2 regions of the Devosia sp. BK genome follow, and region 1 is predicted to be linked to the other one. Evidence: predicted binding sites of a transcription regulator. Region 1 holds the regulator's gene; the other holds the start of a gene.
The links. The regulator PhoB, encoded in region 1, activates phosphate uptake and scavenging genes when phosphate is short. The targets are predictions, from matches to a motif close to TGTCATNNANCTGTCAT.

Region 1 (3,504 bases):
AAGTGATCCTGATGGACGAGCCCTGCTCGGCCCTCGACCCGATCGCCACCGCCGTCATCGAAGAGCTGATCGACGAACTGCGCGAAAACTACACCATCGTCATCGTGACCCACTCGATGCAGCAGGCCGCCCGCGTCAGCCAGCGCACCGCCTTCTTCCATCTGGGCAATCTGATCGAACAGGGTCAGACCGAAGACATCTTCACCAATCCGGTGAACAAGCAGACCCAGGACTACATCATGGGCCGCATCGGCTGATCGCGGAACGAGGAGCCAACATCATGCCCACCAATAACAGCACGTCCGACCACATCGTCTCGTCCTTCACCGACGAGCTCAACACCCTGGCCCAGACCATTGCCGAAATGGGCGGCCAGGTCGAAGTCGCCATCGAGAACGGCACCAAGGCCCTTCTCAAGCTCGATCGCGAGCTGGCCGACCTCACCATCATCGCCGACCAGCGCATCGACGACATGCAGCGCAAGATCGACGAAATGGCCGTCTCCCTGATCGCCCGCCGCCAGCCGATGGCGAGCGACCTGAGATCGGTCATCACCGCCGTTCACGTCGCCAACGATCTCGAACGCGTCGGCGACATGGCCAAGCAACTGGCTCGCCGTTCGCTGAAACTCGAAGGCATCAACCTGCAGCCGACCTTCTACAATGGCGTCAAGAACATGACCGCCCTTGTCCTCCGTCAGCTCAAGGACTCCCTCGACGCCTATGCCAATCGCGATGCGGCAGCCGCCGTCGAAGTCTGCAACCGCGACGACGAAGTCGACGCCATGCACACCTCGCTCTTCCGCGAACTCTTGACCTACATGCTGGAAGATCCGCGCAACATCACCACCTGCACGCATCTCCTCTTCTGCGCCAAAAACCTCGAGCGCATCGGCGACCACGCGACCAACATCGCCGAACGCGCCTACTACCTGCAAACCGGCAAGCAACTCACGGCCGACGTCCAGGAACTGCACCGCACGCAGATCAAAGCGTAAACCCTTCCTTCCCCTCCCCCTCTTTCAGGGGGAGGCCGGGTGGGGGTAAACCACAAGAACCATGACTTTCGGCCAGACGTTGAGGCCGATCGATGGAGCACGCCTATGCCCGCGACCATTCTCGTTGTCGAAGACGAGGGCGATATCGCCATCCTCTTGCGCTATAATCTCGAAGCCGAAGGCTTTCGCGTCGTCACCGCCGAAACCGGCGACGAAGCCCAGCTCGCCATTCAGGACAAGCTGCCGGATCTGATCCTGCTCGATTGGATGCTGCCCGAGATTTCAGGCATCGAACTCTGCCGGCGTCTCCGCGCCCGCGAAGAAACCCAGCGCATCCCCATCATTATGCTCACCGCTCGCGGCGAAGAAGAAGAGCGCGTTCGCGGCCTTTCGACCGGCGCCGACGACTATGTCGTAAAGCCCTTCTCGGTCCCCGAACTGGTCGCCCGCATCCACGCCCTCCTCCGTCGCGCCAATCCGAACCTCGTGACGGCAGCGCTCAAGGTCGGCGATCTCGAACTCGACCGTACCACCCATCGCGTCCGCCGCTCCACCCGCGACGTGCACTTGGGCCCGACCGAATACCGCCTCCTCGAATATCTCATGCGCCATCCCGGCCGCGTCTATTCGCGCGAGCAGCTTCTCGATGGCGTCTGGGGCAATGACGTCTATGTCGATGAGCGCACCGTCGACGTCCATATCGGCCGCCTCCGCCGCGCCATCAATCGCGGCCGCGAAAGCGATCCGATCCGCACTGTCCGCGGCGCCGGCTACGCCTTCGACGAGCGCTTCGGCCAGCCAGCCTAGGCTGCAGCGCTCTTGACTGACTCGGCCTGATGCACGCTCACGCGATTGCGGCCGCTTGACTTGGCCGCATAAAGCGCCGCGTCCGCCTTCGAAAACGCCTGCCGCGGCTCCGCGCCTGCTTCATATTCGGCAATGCCGAAGCTCGCCGTAATCCGCAGATCGCCCGGCATATTGGCATGCCGCAGGTCACTGAATTTCTTGCGCAGCCGATCAGCCTCGATCATCGCCACCGCGATCGACCCGCCCGGCACCAGCACGGCAAATTCCTCGCCACCCAGACGCCCGGTCTGATAACCGCTCAAGCGCAACAGCTCGGCAAAGGCGCACAGCGCCTTGTCGCCCGCCGAATGGCCGAACCGGTCATTGATCGATTTGAAATGATCGATATCGCAGAAAATCACGCTGCCACCGGTCTTGCCGGCGACGCTCGCCAATTGATGAAACGCCTGGTGGTTCAAAAGCCCCGTGAGGCTGTCGAGCTCCGAGCGCCGCCGATAAGCCACGATGACGCCATTGATGATCCGCGCGAGCGTCAAAAGAATAGCTACAGCCGACAGCAATGCCGAGAGCATGAGCGTCGCCCGCTCGATATCGCCCGCACGAATGACCGCATAGGCGACGTCCGGCCCGTAGATGAACGGATAGGTCACCGCCCTGAAAATGAAGATGGCGAACAGCCCGCCGACCACCCCGATCAGGCCGTGATCGATAAAGCTGCGCGTCGGCAACTTGGCCAGCCGATAGATGCCGTCCCAAAGCGCCAGCGCACAAGCGATCTGAAACACCGGCGTCCGATAGCTGAACGGCACATCGGCCAGCTTCAGCGATACAGCTGCAAGAGTGAACACAGCCACAGCGCCATAGAGCCACCAGTTCCGGCTCCGCTGCCCAAGCGCCGCGCGAATGGCCTCGCCAAAGCAGATATAGGCCAGTGGCGTCAGCACGGCGACGGCATTGGAGCTTACGGTCTCAAATTGTGCATTGGCCAGAAAAACGGTCTCGATCGTCGCGATTACAGCGGTCGCGACAAGCCATGCCAAAGAAGGCATGCGTCGCATGCCGAGGAAAACGCAGACGCAAAGGATTGCCAGAATGGCAAAACCCGACGTCGTCACCCAATTGAGGCTGACCATAAAACTCCCCGGCAGAAACACTTTGCGGCCTGTAACGCCGCCCAAGCGGATTCGCCTCCGCCTCTCTTTCAACCTAAGGTCAGACCAGTTAATGCAAGGCTTATGGGCTTGATACCATTGCGCCAAACACCCGAAGCAGGCTAGCTGAGGCTAACGCTTCCTTACCGTTCGAAAGCAAGGCAAACCGGCATGTCTGTCCAGTTCCTCGTCACCCATTCTGGCGGATTTCATGCCGATGAACTGCTCTCGAGCGTCATCCTCACGCGCCTCTTTCCCGAGGCCAGCGTCGTGCGCACCCGCGCTCCGGATTGGATCGCCCCAGCCCCCGATCGCATCATCTACGATGTCGGCGGTGCCTATGATCCAGCGGCCAATATTTTCGATCATCACCAGCGCGGGGCGCCCCTCCGCGACGATGGCCAGCCCTACAGCTCCTTCGGTCTCGTCTGGAAGCACTTTGGGCGCGACTACATCGCCGCCCTCGGCACCCCGGCAAACCATGTGGACAGCATCCACGAGAGCTTTGACGGCAGTTTCGTTCTGCCGATCGATCTCGTCGATAATGGC
Region 2 (3,504 bases), 120 kb from region 1:
TGGATCAGCCCATGGGGCACAAGCTTGTCGCTATCGCCTTCATTGGCGAGCCAGAAACCACCTTCGCCGTCGAGCGTGATGCCTTCAAGATCGAGCTTCTGGGCCGTTTCGCCCTTGCGGGCGATGACGGTCTTCTTGACGATGCGGGCCGGCTGGGCGGTCGCGTCGATTTCGTAGATCGCCGGTTCGCCGTAAAGCACGCTATCGCTGACGGCATAGAGAATGCCGGGCTTTTCAGCATCGGCAACGGCGCCGGAAATGGCGGCCCAGCCAATCGGGTGACCGTCTGCGTCGAGATCAGAGATAAGCTGCGGATAGGCGGGTTCGCCTTCGCCGAGCTCATAGATCATGACATGCGAGCCGGCGAGACCATCTTCCCGCAGATCGGCTTCATTGGCCGTGGCAAAAAGGTTGCGTTCCGGAATGGCGACGAGGCCCTCGGGAGAAATGCCCGAGGGGACGGACTGGACGAATTCAGGCTCGGCGCCGGTGTCCTTGTAGATCGCGATCAGCGAGGAGCGTTCTTCGGCGATGAAGATATATTTGGTTTCGCCAAAGGTTGCGACTTCGAGGCCTTCGGGCTCGACACCCTTCTTGTTGCGGAAGTCGGGATAGTGGCCGAGCTGAGCGGCATTGACGTCGAGCGCATTGCCCGAGTCGAAGGCGATCGAACCATCGCGATTGAAGATGGTGAAGCCGCGCGAGCCGCCATTCCAATCGCCCTCATTGGCGATGATCAGGCGATCATTGTCGAGCCATTTGACAGCATCGGGCTCCCGAGGAACGACCTTAAGATCGGCGGAGAAATCGATCTTGCCATCGTTCTTGGTATCGACGCCGGCAACACCGGTTTCGCCCGCTTCGAAGCCGCCAGTGACGGTGGCCGTCTTGGCGTCGACTATGACGACGTAATTGTTTTCCTGCATGGTGACGGCGACTTCGTCATTGTCGTTGAACGACACGAATTCGGCCTCGGCATCTTCCGGCGCGATTTTCGAGAGGCCGGTGAGCTCAACTTTCTTGATGCCGGCTTCGGTGACGGCGCCGTTATCCAGCGTGACGAGGGTCAGGTAGCCCGAAGGGGCTTGCGGGATAGCGCCGTCGTTGACGTCTTCATCGCGCTCGTTTTCGATGGCGATGGCAAGGATGGTGTTGTCCTTGTTGTGGGCGATGGAATCCGGCTGGCCGCCGAGCTCGAATTCGCCATCAACCGACTGGCCGGCGATATCGACGACAACGAGCTTGCCCGACGGTTCGGTGAAGGATTCAGAGGTGTTGACGGCCACATAGGCCTTGCCGCCGATGACGGTGACGGAGGTGGGCTCGCCACCCATGTCCAGATAGCCGGCTTGCTTCGGGGCCTTGGCGTCGGTGATATCGACAAAGCCGATGCCGCCATTGGGGCTATCGGAATAGATCAGCGTCATGCCGTCGTCGGTGGCGGTGATGATTTCGGCCGAGGTGGCTTCGGCTTCGGGCGCATTGAGCGCAACCGGGAAGCTCGAAACGCGATTGAAGTATTCGGCGGCGTGCGCGCCGGCTGTCGAAAGCAGCAGCGCTGCGGTCAGCGCGCCAAGATGCTTGGAAGCATGCATTTGCGGGTCCCCTTTGAGATGCCCGCTCCGCTTATGGTCGGCGCAAAACAAAGCCATGACGGGCTTGTGACGTTTGGGTGACGATCCCGGCTTCTATACATGGACGCCTTGCATCCCTATATTGCGACGAGAACAAAATGAGATTCGTCAAGCTCGCCGCGCTGCCCCCTGCGACGGTCTGAAAGATTTGCCCATGGTCGAACCCGCCCCTCTGCCCCGCCCCGCCGGCGGGCCGATCACCAGTCAATTGAACCGGCAAGTGCCGGATTATCTGCGTGGGCTAAACCCCGAGCAGAAAGACGCGGTGATGACGACCGAGGGGCCGCTGCTGGTGCTGGCAGGAGCGGGCACGGGCAAGACGCGCGTGCTGACGACACGCATTGCGCATATTCTCAACCAGCGGATGGCTTGGGGAAGCCAGATTCTGGCGGTGACCTTCACCAACAAGGCCGCCAGCGAGATGAAGAAGCGCATCCACGAATTTGTGCCCAATTTCGAGGGCCTGCCATGGATGGGGACCTTTCACTCGGTTTCGGCGCGCATTTTGCGAGCGCATGCCGAACTGGTCGACCTCAAGCCGCAATTCACCATTCTCGATACCGACGACCAGATCCGGCTGATCAAGCAACTTTTGGCGGCGGACAATATCGACGAAAAGCGCTGGCCGGCGCGGCAGTTTGCCAACATGCTCGACGGCTGGAAGAACCGCGGTTGGCTGCCCAAGGACGTTCCCGCTTCTGAAAGCGGTTACTTCGCCAATGGCAAGGGCGGTCAGCTCTATTACGATTACCAGGCGCGACTGAAGACGCTGAACGCCACCGATTTCGGCGATCTGCTGCTCGAGTGCATCCGGCTGTTCCGCGAAAATCCGGAAGTGCTCGCCGAATATCACCGCAAGTTCAAATACATGCTGGTCGACGAATATCAGGATAGCAACACGGCGCAGTATCTGTGGCTGCGATTGCTCGCGCAGGGGAAGCCGGCACCGGAAGCCAATATCTGCGTCGTCGGCGACGATGACCAATCTATCTATGGCTGGCGCGGGGCCGAAGTGGACAACATCCTTCGTTTCGAAAAGGACTTTCCGGGCGCCAAGGTCATCAAGCTCGAGCGCAATTATCGTTCGACGGCCAATATCCTGAAAGCGGCTTCGACCCTGATCGCCTTCAACGAAGACCGGCTGGGCAAGACGCTCCACACGGATATCGCCGAAGCCGGCGAGACAATCTCGTTCACGCAAGTCTATGATTCCGAAGAGGAAGCGCGGACGGTTGGCGAAGAGATCGAGCAGTATCAGCGGGCCGGCGAGCCGCTCAATTCCATGGCGATCCTGGTGCGCGCCTCGTTCCAGATGCGTGAGCTTGAAGAGCGGTTCATTACGCTTGGGCTGAATTATCGCGTCGTCGGTGGGCCGCGGTTTTATGAGCGCAAGGAAATCCGCGATGCGCTGGCTTACCTGCGGCTTGTCGCGCAGCCGGCCGATGACCTTGCGTTCGAGCGGATCATCAATGTGCCCAAGCGCGGGCTTGGCGATACGACAGTGAAAACGCTGATGGAAACGGCGCGCCACCAGAACGTGTCTCTGCTTTCGGCGACGCGCATGCTGACGGAAACCGAGGAACTAAAGCCCAAGCAGCGGACGACGCTGCGGGGGCTCGTCGATCAGTTCGACAACTGGGCCTATCGCGCGGAGAACCTGGCGCCCTATCAGCTTGTCGAGCAGATCCTCGAAGAAAGCGGCTATATGGATATGCTGGCCGCCGACAAATCGGCGGAGTCACAGGGGCGCAAGGAAAACCTCAAGGAACTCAGCCGCTCGATGGAAGAGTTCGAAAGCCTTGGCGGATTTCTCGAACACATCTCCCTCGTCATGGATCGCGACAGCGCCGAGGCGAGCGATGCCGTCACC

Region 2: DevBK_RS03420 (esterase-like activity of phytase family protein) is a predicted target of PhoB. The motif match lies at 1,651-1,667, and genes of this name have one in related genera.

What each region holds. Positions count from the first base shown of each region.
Region 1 covers NZ_JAIMBX010000001.1:593,024-596,527, reverse strand. Annotated here, with positions in the region: gene pstB (phosphate ABC transporter ATP-binding protein PstB) at 1-257, shown strand, start outside; gene phoU (phosphate signaling complex protein PhoU) at 281-997, shown strand; gene phoB (phosphate regulon transcriptional regulator PhoB) at 1,103-1,804, shown strand; gene DevBK_RS02880 (GGDEF domain-containing protein) at 1,801-2,937, opposite strand; gene DevBK_RS02875 (MYG1 family protein) at 3,127-3,504, shown strand, end outside.
Region 2 covers NZ_JAIMBX010000001.1:711,218-714,721, reverse strand. Annotated here, with positions in the region: gene DevBK_RS03420 (esterase-like activity of phytase family protein) at 1-1,595, opposite strand, end outside; gene DevBK_RS03415 (ATP-dependent helicase) at 1,789-3,504, shown strand, end outside.